DNA from 2 places in the Bacillus methanolicus genome. Region 2 is predicted to be linked to the other one. Evidence: riboswitches for the same ligand, from Rfam matches in the RefSeq annotation. Region 2 holds a riboswitch; the other holds the start of a gene.
The links. A riboswitch is a leader RNA that binds a small molecule or an ion and turns the genes downstream of it on or off. The one in region 2 is predicted to bind cyclic di-GMP.
Positions count from the first base shown of each region.

Region 1: it holds a riboswitch for cyclic di-GMP, as region 2 does, so the genes downstream of both, C0966_RS05140 (methyl-accepting chemotaxis protein) here and folE (GTP cyclohydrolase I FolE) in region 2, are expected to answer to the same signal.

Region 1 covers NZ_PNFF01000001.1:1,013,633-1,023,226, forward strand. Annotated here, with positions in the region: gene C0966_RS05130 (4'-phosphopantetheinyl transferase family protein) at 1-195, opposite strand, end outside; gene C0966_RS05135 (amino acid adenylation domain-containing protein) at 229-3,180, opposite strand; gene C0966_RS05140 (methyl-accepting chemotaxis protein) at 3,223-4,968, opposite strand; cyclic di-GMP riboswitch class I at 5,244-5,333, opposite strand; gene C0966_RS05145 (CPBP family intramembrane glutamic endopeptidase) at 5,978-6,829, opposite strand; gene C0966_RS05150 (ISL3 family transposase) at 7,156-8,349, opposite strand; gene C0966_RS05155 (CBASS cGAMP-activated phospholipase) at 8,599-9,567, opposite strand; gene C0966_RS05160 (hypothetical protein) at 9,571-9,594, opposite strand, start outside.
Region 2 covers NZ_PNFF01000003.1:92,705-102,298, reverse strand. Annotated here, with positions in the region: gene C0966_RS17455 (methyl-accepting chemotaxis protein) at 1-10, opposite strand, end outside; gene C0966_RS17450 (alpha/beta hydrolase) at 12-1,088, opposite strand; gene C0966_RS17445 (ATP-binding protein) at 1,179-2,123, opposite strand; gene C0966_RS17440 (SDR family oxidoreductase) at 2,138-2,839, opposite strand; gene C0966_RS17435 (6-carboxytetrahydropterin synthase) at 2,845-3,663, opposite strand; gene folE (GTP cyclohydrolase I FolE) at 3,679-4,248, opposite strand; cyclic di-GMP riboswitch class I at 4,385-4,470, opposite strand; gene C0966_RS17425 (YolD-like family protein) at 5,471-5,803, shown strand; gene C0966_RS17420 (hypothetical protein) at 6,021-6,647, opposite strand; gene C0966_RS17415 (hypothetical protein) at 6,631-7,101, opposite strand; gene C0966_RS17410 (hypothetical protein) at 7,849-8,961, opposite strand.

The DNA of each region.
Region 1 (9,594 bases), on a different contig from region 2:
TAATAAAGGTTTTCCCCTTTCATCTCTCCAAATTTCCACTTCTCCTAAAACAGACTTTACTAAAAGTAAAGAAAGTATGGATTCTCTACCATTTCCATACTTCTTTATATACATCTGTTCTTTATCGGTGATGATGCTCTCATTTATTTCTTTTTTGCAATACTTCCAGTCTTGAAATATATATACATCCACCATCCCACATACCACCATAAAAAAGAAGTATCAGCATTACACTAATACTTCTTCTACTAATTTATTAACCTTAATAAATCCAACTTCGAAAGCATGATCTAATAACTTTTTCATATATTCTTTATTGATTTCAGGAATATTTTTTATTCCCAAAGAAGTCATCGTATCCCTGCTATCAAAGACCGCTTCTGAATCTTTCGCACCGTCACCGTCTAATTGTGCAACCAATAAATTTCTAGCTTCCTTAGAAGTTTCTAGATTTAATACAAATTCTTCATATTCTATCTTATCCATCAATTCTACCTTATAACCCACTTCATTCAATAAATCTATAAATTTACGATAATGAATAGGTTCTGGATGATTAACATGATAGACCCGTCTATCATGTTGAGTTTTCAGTACAGAAGTCGTTACAACTGCACTAGCAAAATCAATAGGTGTAAAATCAACCATCCAATTTACATCAGGAGCTTTTCCAACTAATATCATCAATTTCATCATCCGATAAAATGCATTACTTTCAATGTTCTCCTGAAATACTCCATCAGATGCTCTTCCCGTTAAATTTCCCATTCTATAAATAAATGTTTGATAGCCTTCTTTGACTTTATCTAAAACCAATCTCTCAGCTTTTAATTTCGTGTCTGTATACACATTATTTAATTGCAAATCCTCCGGAATATTGGTTTTTCCTTGTAACTCCATCCACTTTCCTTCTAATAGTAAATCTTCCACAGTTCCTACCGTTGAAATATGATGGAATACCAAATCAGGATTCACATCCAATAATTCTAACACATGTTTCGTACCTTCTACATTGACTTTCTCAAAATGCTCCCGCTCACCAAAATGTCGAACATCCGCAGCACTATGTATAACAGCATCAACTTTAAAAGCTAACTCCTTAAACTGGTCTACAGGCAACCCTAAAAATCTCTGTGTTAAGTTTCCATTCACCACGTGAATATACTCATTCATATCCATGTGAAAATATGTATTCAACTTTTCTTTCAATCGCTCTTCAGGTTGGTTTCCTCGCACAATCGCATACATATGAATTTTCTTATCGGCCAATCTTTTCAATAAGTGACTACCGAGGAATCCGGTTGCCCCTGTTAATACCACACTCTTTACTTTTGGTAAGATCTTATCTACTTTCAACACAGGATATTCTTTTAATTGTACAAATGTTGTTTCTTTCACTTGAACCTCTTTTTTGTGCTCTTCTATTGCTTTTGCGGCTAATTTTTCTACTGTACGCAATTCAAAGAAATCCTTGATGAATAGTCCTCTATACTTTTTCTTTATCTCCGCTAATACTTCAATAATTTTTAAAGAATGTCCACCAACTTCAAAGAAATCTTCTTTTACTCCAATTCCTTCAATGTTTAATACCCTTTTCCACGCATTTAAAATGTCTTCCTCTACCTGATTTCTAGGATTTACAATGTCATCGGTTACTAATACTACTCGATCAGCTTCAGTCATCGCTAATTTCTTTCTATCTACTTTTCCTGTAGGAGCAAAAGGCAACTCTTCAATTCTTTTCATTTTAGAAGGAATCATGTAACTCGGCAAATTCTTTTTTAACTCGTTGATAATAAAAGCATGACTCAACTCATCCGTAGAAATGTAAAAAGCTTTTAATATTTTCTCTGCGTTGTCTTCTTCTACGACTACTACAGCGTCAAGAATTCCTTCAATCTGACACATCCGATTCTCAATTTCAGCAATCTCAATACGATGTCCTCGAATTTTTACTTGAGTATCTTTTCTATCGATAAACACCAAGTTCCCATCTTCTAATTCTTTTACTAGATCTCCAGATTTGTATACCATTCCTTCAAAAATATCCTCAAAAGGATTCTTAATAAACACTTCTGCTGTTTTCTCTGGTTGATTCAAATAACCCAAAGATATACCTACAGATGCAATCCACAATTCACCAATCTCACCTACTTTACATCTCTCTCCTTTCTCATTCACTACATATAATTTAGTACCATCAATTGCTTTTCCAATTGGAACACTATACATATTTTCATCGATTTCATCAGGTACCTCATAATACGAAGCCGCTACCGTCGTTTCCGTTGGGCCATATAAATTAAATAATGTCGTTTCATTTCCAAACTGCTTTTTAAAGTTTCTTGCAACCTCACCTGTTAGCAATTCTCCTGCTACCCCTACAGCCCTTACCTTTCCAAATTTCCGTTTACCATGTGTTTTAGCATATTTCGATAACTGGTTACAAAATACAGTCGGTATAGCAGGAATGACAGTAATTCCTTCTCTATCGATTGTTTTAAGAAAATGTTCAACAGACATTCTTTCCTCATCATCAATTAAATACAAAATCGAACCATTGAATAAGGAAACAAATGTTTCAGGTATAGAAGCATCAAAACTAAACGTAGCAAACTGTAATACTCGATCTTCCGGTCTAATATTGAACACTCTCTGTTTCCAAGAAACTAAATTTAATACCCCGACATGTCTCAATAAAGTACCTTTAGGATTGCCGGTAGTACCTGATGTATAAATTACATAAGCTAAATCATTCTCTTGAATGTTTACCGATACATCTTCATCATTGTCATCTAAACGATCCAACAGTATATTTTTCGATCTTACATTTAGTTTTTTAATTTTTTCTAGCCAATCTGATTTCGTTATCAAAAATGGTGATTGAGTATCTTCGATAATATATCGATTTCTTTCTTCAGGATGAGCTGGATCTAATGGTACATACACTCCACCAGCTTTTAAGATGCCTAAAATGGACACTACGGTATCAACGCTTCTTTTAAGAAAAATGCTTACAAACTGTCCTTTTTTTAGTCCGTTTTTTACTAATTCCACTGCTACACGTGACGATTCTTTATCTAGTTCTTTATATGTTAAATATCGATTCTTATCTTTAACCGCTATATAATCCGGAAATTTTTTTACAGATAATTCAAATCCTTCTACAATATTTTTCATTTGATGCCCTCCATTCTTGTAGAATATCTTGTTGAATAACCATTATATGTTAAATTGATCACTAAGCTTTTTTAATTCTTTTGATGTTTCTGTTAAGTAACCCACTGTTTCTCTTATATTTTCAAACGAAGCTTCTTGTTCGTGGATATTTTCTACAATATCATCATATCTTTTAGTAATATTTTCAGCGTTACTTGACAATTCAACAATCATAGCAGTCGATTCTTCAACTCCTGCAGAAATTTGTTGAGAGGAAGAAGAGACTACTTGCAATTTTTTAGCTACTTCCAATATAGATTCATAAATTTTCCCAAATACTTCATTTGTACTTTCTGTAATTTCAATACCTTCACTCACATCATTTTTTATGATTTCCATAGAATCTACTACTTTATTTATTTGTTCTTTTACTTTATCAATCAGTTTTTGTATGCTCTCTACCGAGTTTGCAGATTGCTCCGATAATTTTTTCACTTCATTTGCTACTACAGCAAATCCTTTCCCATGCTCACCTGCTCTAGCAGCCTCAATCGAAGCATTTAATGCCAATAAATTTGTATTATTTGAAATACTGGTTATTACTTGTAATATTTCTTGAATTTCATCCGACACGGTAACAAGCTCGTTGATTGCTTTATCGGAGTTTTCTACATTATGATTAATCTTCTCCATCTGCTCTACAACTTTATCAGTAGACTTTTTCCCATTTTCAGAAAGCAGTGTTACCCCTTCAGAAAGCTCATAAACTTCATTCGTATAATTGGCAATGCTAATTACTTCTTTAGAAATCTGCTCCACCGCAACCGAAGACTCATTAATAGATTTAGCTTGTCGCTCTAATAATTCTTGTACCATTTCTACCGAGTTTGTAATATTGTTAGCTGCTTTATAACTTGTTTCAAACGATGCATAAAGCCTTTCTGAATTCTCGGCAATCTCTTTCGAAGTATGTCGTATTCTACTTACCGTACCTTTTATTACATTTATCATTCCATTAAACTTTTGATTAACTTGGCCTAACTCATCTTTCCCTTCTTTCACTGAAATATTCAAGTTTCCTTTACTTGCTTCTTCAATACCTTGCATTAAATTGGTTAACGGCTTTAATGAAACTTTTAATAATAAGTATTGCCCTACAATTAGTAACATTAAAATAACAACTAACGAGATTCCTGATTTGAACAATAAATCTTTTTGCCCTTCCTCTATGTTTGAAGCATCTATGTCAACTCCAAAATAAGCAAATACCTCACCTTTGCTATTTATAATCGGATGTAAAATTGTCATCCAAGTACCCAAATCATCTTTATAAATTTTAGTAAATTGAACTTTCTTTTCATTCTTTAATTTCTTAATTGCTTCCACTACCACATCAGGCTGAGCATACATATCCCCTACTTTTAATCCTGATTCTTGCAACATCTCCCATATTCCAGTAGGATTTGCCACTATAGATGTTTTATTTCCATTCTTCCCCGCCAATTCAGTACCAAATATGTATCCTTGAGCAATATTCGGGTTATATTCACTTAACTGATCTAATAAAGTCGTTAACTCTTGATGTTCTTTACTTTTTATATTTTCCGTTTTAGAAGCTTGTTCTACTTTATCGACATCTATCTTCTTCATCCAAGATTTTGTAATTTCTTCCGATTGCTGTTTTAACTGATTTTCTAACAAATTACCTTGGATAATATAACCCATCCCAACAAGTGATACTCCTACAATCACAACACTCACTATCGAAAACAGCATATTCTTGGTGAAAAAATTCATGTTTTTTAACACTTTTTATTCCTCCTCATAAGAAGTAGCAATTATTTATGTAAATGCTTGTTCACTACTTGAATTTATATAAATGCAGTTTGATTTTCAGACATATGTATAAAACATTTGGACTTTTCTTTTACTTCACTTGATCATCTTACTTATGTCTATTTTTCAATCTGAACTTATATAAAAAAATTGCCCTCTCTAGTCTAGTAAAACTAAAGAGGGCAGCTGCTTGAACGAGATCATCTTAATAAAAAACTTCGTAAAGAATCAAAACGAAACTTCAGACGAAGTGCAACTGGCTGGCATGTCTATTATAAATAGATGTAGCCCCTTTAGCTTTGCGTCCTACCCTTTCGAGTAGTTTGCCAAATAAATATGAAAATTTAAAACACCAAAAGAGAACCTTTTACCATATATATATCGGCAAAAGGTAGGCAATTTTTACCTTGTTCAAAAATATTCACAAACTTGTCACAAATCGTTCTTATTATTTGTGATATTTTATGAACGTATTGAACAATTAACCTCGTAATTTTTCTTCAGTAAAGAAATTCTGTTGAGTTCCCAGAGATAAAAGGTATTTTCCGATCCGAAATCCCTTCTATAATATTGAGATAAATACTCAATGACTTTTTTTTGAAATGTCTAACAGTATGGAATCTTATGTACAAAGAGTGCTGGCGGCAGGCGATCTCTGATCTCATTATTATTAGTCATTATCGCTATCATTGTGTTATTTGTTCATTCGTTGCTGTCTGTTGCTATTATCTTACTGTTCCTACTGTCGTTTTCTCTGTCATTCCATGTCCTGTGTGTTGGTTTATGACAATAAAAGACCGCCTATGTATTATTTTCTTTTTTCCTTTTTTATTAAAAAATTAATCTTAACTGATACAAATTATTAATATCATTAACATTTTCTAAAGGTATGTTTAATTGAAGTTTTAAAGCTGTTCCAATTAACAGCTGGTTTAGTTCAATGTGTGAAAAAATACGTGCAAAAATAATTGCTGTATTTTCCTTAAAAAGTGACAGTATTCCTTCTAACTTTTGTTTTGCGAAATCCAATCCAGCAGATAATGAGTACATATAGTACGATAACAGGAAGAGCAGCTTCGATCCCAAATGTACCGCCCGTAATCCAAACACTGTCCGATTTTAACCTGAGCATCACAAGGGAAGAATGACTTCTGTCGGGCACAGGAGCAAATTGCACCATTTGGGAATTAATAAAAAAGTTCCAAATGATATGCACCACGACTGCATTCCATACATTCCCCGCCATATAAACAATAAGCGAAAACATAATGCCAACCAAGCTGCCTGCGATAAGTACCAAGCACACATCAACCAACTGTAACCCATTCACAGTAAGTAAATGAAGAGCACCGAACAAGATGGAAGTGATGAAAACGGCGGTAATCGCATTCCATTTGTCTTCGATTAGCTTAAACAAATAACCGCGGAACAAAATCTCTTCAATCACCCCGGCAGAGCATGCCGTGAAGAACGAGCCAATGATAAACGCTAAAGCAGATTCAATATGAAGTTGTTCTTGCTTTTCAAAAACGACGAATTCTGTGAGCAGATAAAATGCTATAACTGTAAGTGGCATTGCCAAACCAACAAATACCCATATTTCACCAGTATCAAACAGTTTATGAATACGATAATATCCACTCGATTTTTTAAAGAACAGCCGCGCATACAACCATAGCAGTCCTACAGTAAATCCAATACGTATAAGTTCTTTGACCACAACCCGCATCGTACCGTTTTCAATCACATCCGTCAGGGGAATCACAAAAATGGCTGCTAACAAAAACAAAATAACCAACATCAAACAATGTATAACTACCTTTCCCCAGTGCATAACTAATAGCTCCTCCCTTTTTATGGTTCACGAAGCCATATCAAAGCTGGCAACCTTAAAACGAGTGCACAATGACCCTATCGTTCACAATGTACCGCTTTACAAATCTTATATTATGTTATTTGGGTTAGATATGTAGTCTCTTCACCATATTCTGTGATGTCCACACAATTCCTGAAATAAGTTAGCTAGATTGGTACTCAATCTAGAGTAGCCCCTTCGTCAGCTTGCAGACCACTAAGTTGGTAGAATGGAAGCGGTCAAGTGCTTTCCTTGACGGCTTCCATTCTACCAACTACAATGCGGAAAGCTGATGGAGGGCAAGGTTAAGCAACCTGATTTTTATAAGTTTTACCTGTACATTCCAAAAATACACGTAGCCGAAATCTTTCAAGGTTTCTGAAGCCAAAAGCACGTCTTTTGATGTTCTTAATCTTATGGTTTGTACCTTCAATCCGGCCATTCGTAAAAGGTGTAAGAAAATATTGTAAAATTTGTGCCTTCCAATTTTCTATCGTCTTGGCAACTTGATGAAATGAAGGAAATGGGCTGCTCCATGCGAGTTGAATCCATTCTTCTAAGAGTGAATCAGCTGTATCATAGTCATTCACTTGGTATATTTCTCTAAAGAGTTCTTTTAGAAAATAGGCATATGACAATTCTGAATGCTCTTTGAGCATCTCGTCTAATTGTTGTTTTTCATTAGCCGTTAACTTTTCAGAACCTTTCAAGAGTTTAAACCGTCCCTTTTTTAGTCCAGGAGTTTTCTTTCTAACTTGGTCAAGTGCATGTGTCACCTTTTGCACCACATGATATTTATCAATGACGATACAGGCCTCTGGGAATATAGATTTAACAGCTTTATGAAAGGGATCCCACATATCCATGACAACGGTTTGAACACACTTATTAGCCAGGATCTCCTTGGAGAGTAAGGTTAGAGTAGAATCATAACTACGTTGATGTTCCATACCAAGAACACTGCCGGATTGGGCATCCATTAGAACGGTTTCATATCGGTGACCCTTTCGAACAGCGATCTCATCAAGGCTAAGGACTAGTTCATTGTTTTCTAAAGCACTATCAAGATGTTCTAAATGCTCCATTTCTTTTTCTTTAGCGATGGAATAAAAAATTCTTTCTACTGTCGTATAAGGAACTTTTTCCTTTCGACTTACTTCTTGAATAGTGGATCCATTGCACATTTGATACAGATATTCTCTGTATCGATTGGTCTGATGCTTATTAGGACTGATAGATTCAAATGTTTGTGAAAATACCTCATTACAGTTGTGACAACGGTATCTATGCACTCTGACTAATAAGAAAAGGGGCTTACCTAATACGGACAAGTCACGAACCTTTCTTGTCCGCCAGTCGTGGACATTACTGGTAAAAAAGCCGCAAAAAGTACAACGTTCTTCCATCGTATTTTTCTCAACATGTAACAGATTGCAATCTTCAAGAAATACTTGTTTAACAACTTCAAATTCTGGCAAATCTAGTGATACGGAAAACACTTTTGAACCTCCTGTTATGTTAAGTCACGCTAACATTATTGCCAGGAATTCGTGAGTGTTTTCCTTATTTTTTGGGTTAAATCACAAAATGTGGTGATGAATCAAAACATCTAATTTCTCTTGATTGAACTCTTCTAAAATAGTGATAATATAACAAAAGAGGTGCGAATTGCACCCCATTTTAAATGATTGTTTACTATTTTACACTTTCAAATCCAAACCTGTTTATTAGAATTCAAACCATTATTACTATTGAAGTATTGCACTTCTTTCGAAAAACATATCTTTTATGCCTAGCGGAATAAAAGTCCTTTCAAACATGTGGTTTGCTTCCTGTATCATGATAGAAATATCTTCTTTGTTCGTGGTGTCTAATGGTATCGGTCGAGGAAGAGTTGGATTTAAACGGATTAAATTACTTCCGATTAGATACCTGGCAGTGTGTTCAGCACCTTTTGACTGTGCTTGCATCGTAAGTTCCACCAGCTTCTTCCTCCAGGACAACCATCCACCTGCTTCCGCAATCTTATTAGGGGCATTGTATAAACTGTCACCTGTTCCAATGGAAAGCACTTTTATTTGATCAAGTGTAAATCCTAACTTTTTGGCCTCAGCTATCCCTACTAATACTGGATTGTTTGCCCAAAGTCCACCATCTATTTTACATTCTCCGTCACCTATATTGGCAGCAGGGAAGTATGTAGGAGCGGCGGACGTTGCCAATCCTACCTCCCACATGTAACGCTCTCCGTCCCTAATATAATCTGAGCAGTGGGGAGTTTTATAAACTTTAGGTTCAGCTTTATGATGTTCAATGGAAGGAATACACAACAATGTCTTGGCATCATTAATCCTCTTATCAGTGAACTTCTCCATTAAAAGGGCTTTTAATGATGTGTTATCGTAAGATGTGTTAATAAAATATCCGCTTGCCTTTTTATTACCGAAAATACGCTTGCCTTCACTAATATATAGATTGGAGATTTCTTCAGCGCTCATTCCAGATGCCAATCCTAAGCATATGATTCCACCAGTTGATGTACCTGCTAATAAATCGAAGTGTAGGTAAATGGGCGTTCTGATAACTTCTTCAACAAGTTTTAAATATCGAGCAGGAATTATTCCCTTCATTCCTCCACCATCAATTGATAAAATTTTAAAGGCATTATGTTCTCTTGGCTGCCAGTTCCCCGTCTTTATGTGTTCCCAATTTAACATTTTTTACTTCCTCTCTGTAAAACTAAT
Region 2 (9,594 bases):
TACCTTGCATATCAATTTACCTCACTTAAACACTTATCAGAAAACCACATCAATGATAATTTACGAATCTCATCTAACTTGTTATTACAACAATGTCCCTCATCTTTATATTCTATTAATTGTTTTCCAGTTGGAAGTTTTTCAAATAATTTATACATTTCCTCATTAGGTACCATCATATCTTTATTTCCATGGAACACTAGAATAGGACATTGATAATTGATCTCGCTAAAGTTTGGTATCGTCTTTTGATCTGGAGCTAAATTGCACGCAATGTTCATTCTTTCCTGAAAATAACTAGGCATATTCATTTTTTCTAGTTCCACCGCAGGACTGACCGCTACCGATTTTCTAACTTCAGGATGACTGCTTCCAAGCAATACCCAAGTTGCCCCTAAGCTGGTTCCGAATAAATAAATAGGAAGATTAGGAAAAATGTTTCGGGCATAATTAATCAAATTGGTTGTGAAAAGCTCCCATCTTGTTCCAGAACCAATTAATCCATTCATGGTGAAAGTCTCTCCTTGTCCTGGTCCATCAAAACTTACCGTAGCATATCCATTTTCCAAAAATTCCATTTCATATTTAAACAATTCTTCTTTAGATGAATCAATCGGATTAATGATGACAATACATCCTTTTGGGGTAGAAGGAATCCGAATTCTTCCAGAGCATGGAATACCATCTGTGTAAATAGATGTATATTTTACTTTAAACTCAGATAGTGAATCCGCCTTATATGTGTAGGCTAAACATTTGTTATACCAAAATTGTTTTTCCTTTGTTCGTTCCGGATAAATCCAATAATTCAGGTTAAAACAAAGAGCTGCTTGGCGATACAAATATTCAGATTCATAATAAAGACTGTTTTTCTCTAGAATGGAAGCTTTTTTTATTTTTTCTTCAGCTAGTTCTTCCCAGGATTGAATCCATCCTTTGAGAGTTTTTATGTGTGGCTTAACTCGATTTAAATCATCAGAGTCAATTCCATGAACTAGCCACCTTTCCCAAAATGGATCAATCAGTTGAGCTGTTCTCAATGTTCTTTCAATCGTTTTGGAGATTGTATTTTTCATATGTAATTGCAATTTTGTCATCTCCATTCATAGTTAATTTACAATGTTAGAGGAATTCCTATTCTTTGTGCTAATGCTATACAAATTTTTAGTATTTGCATTTCATTTCGTTGTATTCTCTTTTTTTAAATCAAAAATTAAAATAATGATGGACCCTTCTGAAGAAGTAAACAGAGAAATCGTTTTAGCCATCTTCATCATTAAAGTAAATCCTTGACCTAAAGAATTTTTTGTTGAATATCCAGCTAAAAGAGTCATTTTAGGCAAATTTTTTAAAGCGAATCCAGGACCTTTATCCTCGATAACAAATCTTATTTCCTGGTTCTTTTCATCTTTTATTAATGTCATTTTTCCTTCTTCAGCATGCTTAACGATATTCGTAATAGCTTCTGACAAAACCAATAACCAACTCATTATAGTTGTTTTATTAAAACCCTCTAACTCTAGACTTTCTCTTGCAAGGGTACGGCAAATTGGAATATCAGAGCGGTTTTTTATCGTTCCTTCACATAATACGATTCCTTCTTTATATTTGTTCACTTCTTCTTTCTTAATCAGCAAAAACTTTCCTTGAGTTACTGCGAAAATGACATCTCGATAAACTTCCCATTTATCGTTACTTGTTAGGTTAGTTGAAACTGTTTTCTCTTTCTCTGCTGGTATGTTAAATAAGTCGCTTTTGTATATTTCGTAAGCCTTTAACATAGCATTTTGAATGTCGACTCTAATATCTAAACTTTTTATTTGTTGTGGAACATCTTGATTTTGATCGCTCCATTTCAATAGTTGTTCACTTAAATAGAGAATAAATTCACTTTGATTTTCTTTATTTGGATTCGCAAAAGAAGATTTAGATAATGAGAGAAAAAACAATGAATCCCCTTCATCTGTATGTAAGCCAAGATAGTGACCTAGCTTTTTCGCAAGAAAACCCCTCTTAGTCATATAGGCTAGTTCCGTAAAAGTTAAATTAGAAGGGAGAGACGGAGTTCCAATTTGAGTTTCTTTAGAAGAAGGTTTCAAAATTTTATCTAATAACCGCCTCAAGAAAGTAACCCCCTCTATAAGATTCCTAGAGGTGGCATAATTGTTATCTCATCAACAAATGCCCCAGACGGTTGAGTAATTAAATATAGTAAATGCTTTGCAACTGTAACTGCAGGAATCATTTTCGATATATCTGGTTTTGGTTCAATATTTTCCCAAAAGCTACTGCTAACCGCTCCAGGAATAACCCCTGTGACTTGGACTCCTTTTTGTCGAAGTTCTAGTTGTAACACTTTGGTTAAGCCTAGAACACCAAATTTTGATGCGGAATAGCCTCCACATCCTGGCAGTGCAGTTGTTCCAGCGATTGATACTAAGTTTATAATTTGCCCTATCCCTTGTTCAGCCATATGTTTGCCAAAATATTTACATGTAAGGTATGTTCCTCGTAAATTAACAGAAATCATTTGGTCAAAATCATCTGTTGATAAATCAATGGTGTTTGCAAACATACCTACACCTGCACAATTAATCAAAACATCAATAGTTCCAAAATGTTTAACAGCTCGTTCATAAAACTCTTTTACTGATTGTTCGCTTTTCACATCTAATGGTAATTCGAGAAGGTTTTCACTAACTTTTTCTATATTGCTGCGGCTGCCTAATACAAGGTTTGCACCTCTGTCTTTTAGTAATAACGCAGTTTCTTTTCCTATACCTTTACTGGAACCAGTAATAACAATTGTTTTTCCTTTTAGCTGTTCCTTATTTTCCATAGTCTCTACTCCTTATTAGGCCCATAATATTCAAAGTAATTTTTTTCCGTTTCATATAAGCCTATTTTGTAGAGATTTGAAAGCTTCTTCGATAGTAAATCCCAAACTACAATCGCTAAATTTTCAGAAGTAGGATTTAAATTCTTGAATTCCTCTGTATCTAAATTGAGATTTTTATGGTCAAATTTCTGTAGAATGACCTCGTCTACAATATGGTCCATATTAGCAATGTCAACAATCATTCCAGTAACAGGGTCAGGCTTTCCACTTACTGTAACTTCTAAATAATAATTATGTCCATGCCCGTATGGATTATTGCATTTCCCGAAGAGAGCCATATTCTCTTCCTCACTTAATAATTCACTATGTAATCGGTGGGCTGTGCAAAAATGATATTTTCGTGTTAATCGAACCATTTGTTCTTTCTCCTTCTCTGAATATAAGAAATCATTCTCACGTAATCGGATTTTATGAAGAATACAGTTCTCAATTTTTCCATCTAATGAATTCCACAAATAGGTCACTATATTTTCTGTGGTTGGAATATTTTCTTTAAAATAAGGAATTTCTTTATTCAAAAATTTCCCATCTAATTCAGTTTGAACAAATGATTTAACAACTCTATCAATATCGGCAATATTTACAACAATGCCAGATTTATTGTTCAACTCTCCTTTAACCATAACTTCTAAAGTATAATCATGTCCGTGACCGTTTGGATTACTGCATGGACCGAAAACCTTTTTATTATCCTCTTCACTCCATTCCTCAATACGATAAGAATGAGCGGCAGAGAAATACAATTTTCTTGAAAGGTAGAGCAATTAAATCACCCCCTATTAATCTTTTAAAAGAACCCGTTCAAACTCTTCTGCTAACGAGACATTCTCTTTAAATACACCCTTTTTTATGGTCGTAACAGTTGAGCTGCCAGGTTTTTTGACTCCTCTAGCGCACATACAAAGATGTTGTCCTTCAACATTTACAATAACTCCTTCAGGTTGGAGTACATTCATAACAGCATCGGCAATTTGTTGTGTCATTCTTTCTTGAACTTGTGGCCGTTTTGAAACAAGGTCAACTAGACGAGCAAATTTACTTAAACCAACAACCTTACCGTTCGGAATATATCCAATGTGAACTCTACCAAAAAAAGGAATTAGGTGATGTTCGCAGAAAGTGTAATAATTAATATCCTTTACAACAACTAACCCTTCATAAACCTCTTCAAAAGTAGTTGTTAAAGCTGTTTCGGGATTAACGCCTATTCCGGCAAATACTTCTTCGAACATGTTAGCTACACGTTTTGGTGTATCTAACAAGCCTTCACGATTTGGATCTTCGCCAATTAATTCTAAAATTGCACGAATATGTCCCTCTAATAATTCCTTTTGTAAATCATTTCTCATATGTGTTCCTCCAGTTAGTAGATTTATAGTAAAACAAAAAAGTCCACCAAAAAGGATGGTGGACAATTAATGAGACAGTGCAATGTTTCTAAAAACATTTACACATGACATATTAACTATGCTTGCTCCAATCCTTTTCGGTAACCCGGCGACCATAGATAAATTTTCCTTAGGCCCGTAGCTTTGCGTCTCCACCTTTCGATGGATTTGCCATTATCGAAGGAATTATCCATTTGTTATTAAATTTACATTGACAATATTCACCTGATTCAAATGGTTTTTATTTCTATTTTAGGTATATAAAATAACTTCTTTCTTACACATTAGTATTTTCGTTTACTTTTTTACAACCTTTATGCTTGCCTATTTATCCTGGAGCATTCTTGTCTTTTTCCAAAAAACTTCTATATTTATATTTCGATAGATCCTTCATCAAACTTTTTTACCTTTTTAGTCTCAACTCATCAAATAGTAATATATTCCTATTACAAATGTAATGAATTCATCTAGATTATACCAATTCATATAATTTTTTCAACTTTATTCGACTTTATTAAACAAAAACTTTATTTTGTGTTTTAACCCTTTTCAATATTTAGATAATTAAATAGTAAAATATACCCAATAAATAATGTTTTCTTATGATATATTATTTGTTTAAATAAACGAGAAAGAATGAGAGGAAAAAAGTACATTAAGAGGTATGACTCTATAGAAGCATGCATTATTAACGAAAGACACCTCATAAGCGAACGAGAAGGCGTTGAAAAGAAGCGTTCAAATGAGACTGTATTAAGGATATAAATGCTTTAAAATCTTTATTTAACTACTTGACACAAGAGACAGAAAACGATGATGGTGAGTACTATTTTTATCGGAATGTTTTCAGCAAGATAAAGGTAAGTAAAACTAAAGAAATGGCCAATCGCCGGGCCAAAAAAATTATTTCCGTTATTTATTCTGATCAAGAGGAGATAAATGAATTTCTAGATTTTTTAAATTTTGAATATGAAAAGCATTTTAACAATCGACAAAAGGCAGCTTTTTTAAGGGATAAGGAATCGGTAGCGATTTTGTAAAGGGTTAGCCATTTCGTATCTTATTAGATTAATTTGCATTTTTTCTTTTCAAATATTCAAGAAATATCACAAGGTATTCCTTGTGATTTATGAATCAAGAGGGTAAAATAAGAACAAACGTTCTTTTAAAGAAGGGATTAAAAATGACACTTCGAGACAGAGGACTCAAAAAATTTCCTACAGTAGCACTACAACCAGAATTCGTTTCAAGCCTTAGACAGTTACATAAAGAACAAGAATATATAGAAAAACCTTTTTTAGATGAACAGCTGTTAGAATATTTTAACCAAATTATCTCCGATAGCATGGAATTTCCAAAAGAACTTACGGTTACATATTATAATAATCACCGGTATGAAATTATTATCGGGAGAATACATTATTTCGATGAAAAAAAGAGAGTTATTCGGATTGTTGATAAATTTGGCGACTGGCAAGAAATAAGAATCGATTGTATTATTGATATTCAAGAATAAGAACCCCACTTTTGTGGGGTATCGATTTAATTCTTATAAGAGTTACTTTAATTGTTGCTTTATGTCTTTATTTCTCATTTGATCTCTTCCCTTCAAAATAGGTTAAGGAATTATTTTCAACCATATAAACGTTTGAAGGGGAGAATTCCAGCAAAAAAATTTAGCGAAACCGCTTTTACAATAAAATACAACAAATAAAAGCTGGTTATTAAAAACATTAAAATCTCTTTAAATGAGCTAGGATTGACTTTTGTACTTTTAGTGAATTCCCTTCACTTTTTACATTTTCGATAAAATCTAAATAAACAATGCTAATTAGCTGTTCAATAGTTACATTTATGCCTTTCATAAAGGGCTCCAAATCATAAATTAGGACTTCCCCTCTCAATACCTCTGACTCACGTATTCTAAGCTCTAAGTAAGCTATTTTACTTTCTTGCGACTCAAAATATTCATCTTCCTCTTCTACTGTTTCAAACTCAAATATATGTTTTGTGAGAGCCTTCATAACCCGCTTCTGCTTTTTCTTCTTAAAATGCTTCTCTTTTCCTCTTATTAAGTATAGAGCAATTTCTTCATTTTTTGCTCCTTTTTTGATTTGGGCAAGAAAATCATCGTAAAGCATGTGAAGCAAAACCCCCATATCAAAGTTATAAGGAACATCTTCTCCAAAGTTGTCACGTAGATCCTCTATAAAGATTTTCCCTCTTATATAATCGTAGTATGGCATTGTAATTGTTAGATATTTCCTATTAGATAGTAATGATTTGAACAGACCTTTTGTCTCCGTTAATCCTAATAAACGCTCTTGGAGAAGATTTAAACTACTATAAGATTTTCTCAAGAGTTCCCCCACCTTCCAGCCATTGCAATACAGAAAGCATTATTTGGTAAACAACTTTTCGGTCTGATAAGTTTTTCCGTATGGCTAAACCATGAGGACCACCTATCTCTGTATATTCCGTTTCTAAAATGTTTGTATGCATGTACACTTTTGTATCGTTATAATCATGCGTCCATTTAAGAATTTCTTCATGTTGCAGCCCAAATCGAAGTAAAAGCGTGTTAAATTTTGTTTGGCTAAGCGGTTCTTTCCCTTGTTTTTTATAAATCCTTCCAGCTTGTTTACAATAGCTTTTTAATTTCATTTGAATTATTGGTGACACAGGAAACTTTATGTTATGAGTTTTGTCTTTTCGAACTGCGCGATTTTTAACAGCTTTTGTTAATGTTTTTTCTTTCAGTTTTATTTCGTTTATTATTGTAGGTTTATTAAATAAAGGATTAATGTACCCCACTCTCTTCCCTTCTTTCCTTATTTTTTTTCTTAAACACATGGTCATTTTTCCACTTTTCCATTCTTTAATAGATGTATAGATGGAAAGGACAAGATTTAGAACTTATATTTGTATATTTTTAGTTTTATCTGTCAATACTTTGGATAGTAAAAAGCGGTTAGTAAGGAAAGGGGTGTAATAAAGATGTTAAATATAAAGCGGAATGACAAACAATTAATAAAGAAGCTCCAAAAGGCTACAAAAAAAGCTGAAAAAGCAGGGGTTAAATTAGTTAGTGTTAAAGTTAAATAAGCTTTATTTAAAGGTGCCTCTTTTTATAAAGAGCACTATTTTTTTGATAAAAAACATATAAAGATAAAGAAAACATAAAATATTAAAAGTAAAGATTTATTAAAAAAAACAAAATTAATAAGCCTCTTTTCACAGGAGACACCCTTCCCTTTTCTGACAAGGGATTGAACGTTTGTCCAAGAATCTTGTTATCAAATTTTTAAGAAATTAACAGAAAACCTAAAGATGGTTTCACATTTCAACAAGAATGTTATTTATAAACTCATATATTCATAGGTATATAAATGAAATTACCACAAATCCACAAGTATACATTCGTAATCGTTTTTAACATAAAAATGAGGACATGATGATCATGTCCTTTTTTTTATGTCCTTTTTTATGTATGGTCTGGGAACAATAAACTTAAACCAATGCAAATAGCCTTGTAAATTCTTAATTTTTTTACAAGGCTGCTTAGATATTAAATTTTGCAAAATCTGGAATGGTTCCAGTTTTTACATACTGTTCTACCTTTGCATCGTGAATTAATTCGTATGGGATTTTCTTAAGGAAAGTAACAAAGTTGTTCCGAAACGCTTTCCTAAAAAGAGCTCCGAGAGAATAAATTCTAAAGGTTTTATTTTGTTTTCTTTTTTGGTAAATATAGGCGCCTATATCATCCATACATTGGAGAAAATATCTTTTTACAGCACGTTCTAAATTAAAGTTTTCGTTGTCTTTAATGAATTTGACCTTATCATAGACTTCTTGTTTAAAGGAAATCATTATATCAAACTGATCCCGCGGTTTGTACTTCAATTTATTACCATCTAAGAAATAGGTTAATTCATGAGATAAAATTGCAGTAAGATGATCTACCTTAAATTCTTCAGAGTTTTGTTCCTTCACACAATTCTCTTTTAAAGTAATCCATACTTTTCTCACCCATATCTGATGTCCACGATATTCCAAGCCATCATATTCTATAGTAAATAATGGTTCAAGAAGGCTTAGGATTTCCCGTACCTTTTTAGCGTTTTTATTCAACTGTTTTTTTAATGTTGACATATTTCTTGATTGGCGCAGCTTATGTAATTCGATAACTTCTTTTTTAGACATAGCTGTACGGAATTGATTAAATAAGGACAAAATCAATTCAATACCCTCTGGGTTAGAAGTTCGAACCAATTCAGCTAATATATTTGTTTCAAAAAGAGCATGAGGAATTAGAAGGTAGTTTAACTTCCCTTCTTCCAGTCCAGGATTATTTAATTTTTCAATATCTTTTAAAACTAAGACCGGCAAACCATTATGTATTTCCTCTCTAACAAAATGATATTTCTCTAAGTACAATTTACCGGAGTATAAAGAAGAATAAGGGATTTTAAGTTTTTTTGCCCAATAGGCAAGATTATACTCCTTTAAGATTCCTCTCTGGTTTTTCTCACGGTCTAATTGCTTTAGCATCGTTAAATAAACCACATAGGCAGAAGCAGGAGGGCGTTCGAATGATTGATCTCGAATGGTATGAAATTCTTTTAAAATAGCATGGTGCATTCTAAATCCGTCTATTTTGATTTTTTTCATATTCCCTCACTCCTTTCTTACCTAGTAATTCTGTTATGGATTATAACAAAAGCCATTTTTAGCAAAATAATTCCTTTAATTAAAGAACTTGCACTTTTGTGCATAGCCCTCTACCCCTTGTCCCATAAGGGTTAGAAAAAACATTAAAATTTTTTATGTGATAGCAAGCGTCATAAAAAATAACTAAATTTACCCTATTGTGAGAGCAAACGTCAAAGCAGATAAGATTTGTGCGTAGAGAAAACTAATGAAAAATCAAGCTTTCTAGCGTTTTTCTAGGTTTTAATATTGTATATTTTATATCTGGATGCACAAAAGTTTGTGCATGTGCTTGTGAAGGGAAACGTCAATTTTTTAGTAGATTTGTGGAATCTATACTTTTTTGTGCATGTCTGTGAAAGCAAACGTCAAAAAATGTACATTATGTGCATGGATAAAATCTTACAAATTTAAGGTAGAGAAACTCTTTATTTTTGTGCATATCAAAAAAGTAATGTTATTTTGTGCATGTCTGTGAAGGCAAGCGTCTTGAAAGATATACATGCACAAAAAAATTTTGTGCATCATTGTGAAGGGAAACGTCAATATTGTTTATTTTTGTGCATCTATAAAGCCTAACCAATAAAGGCATTC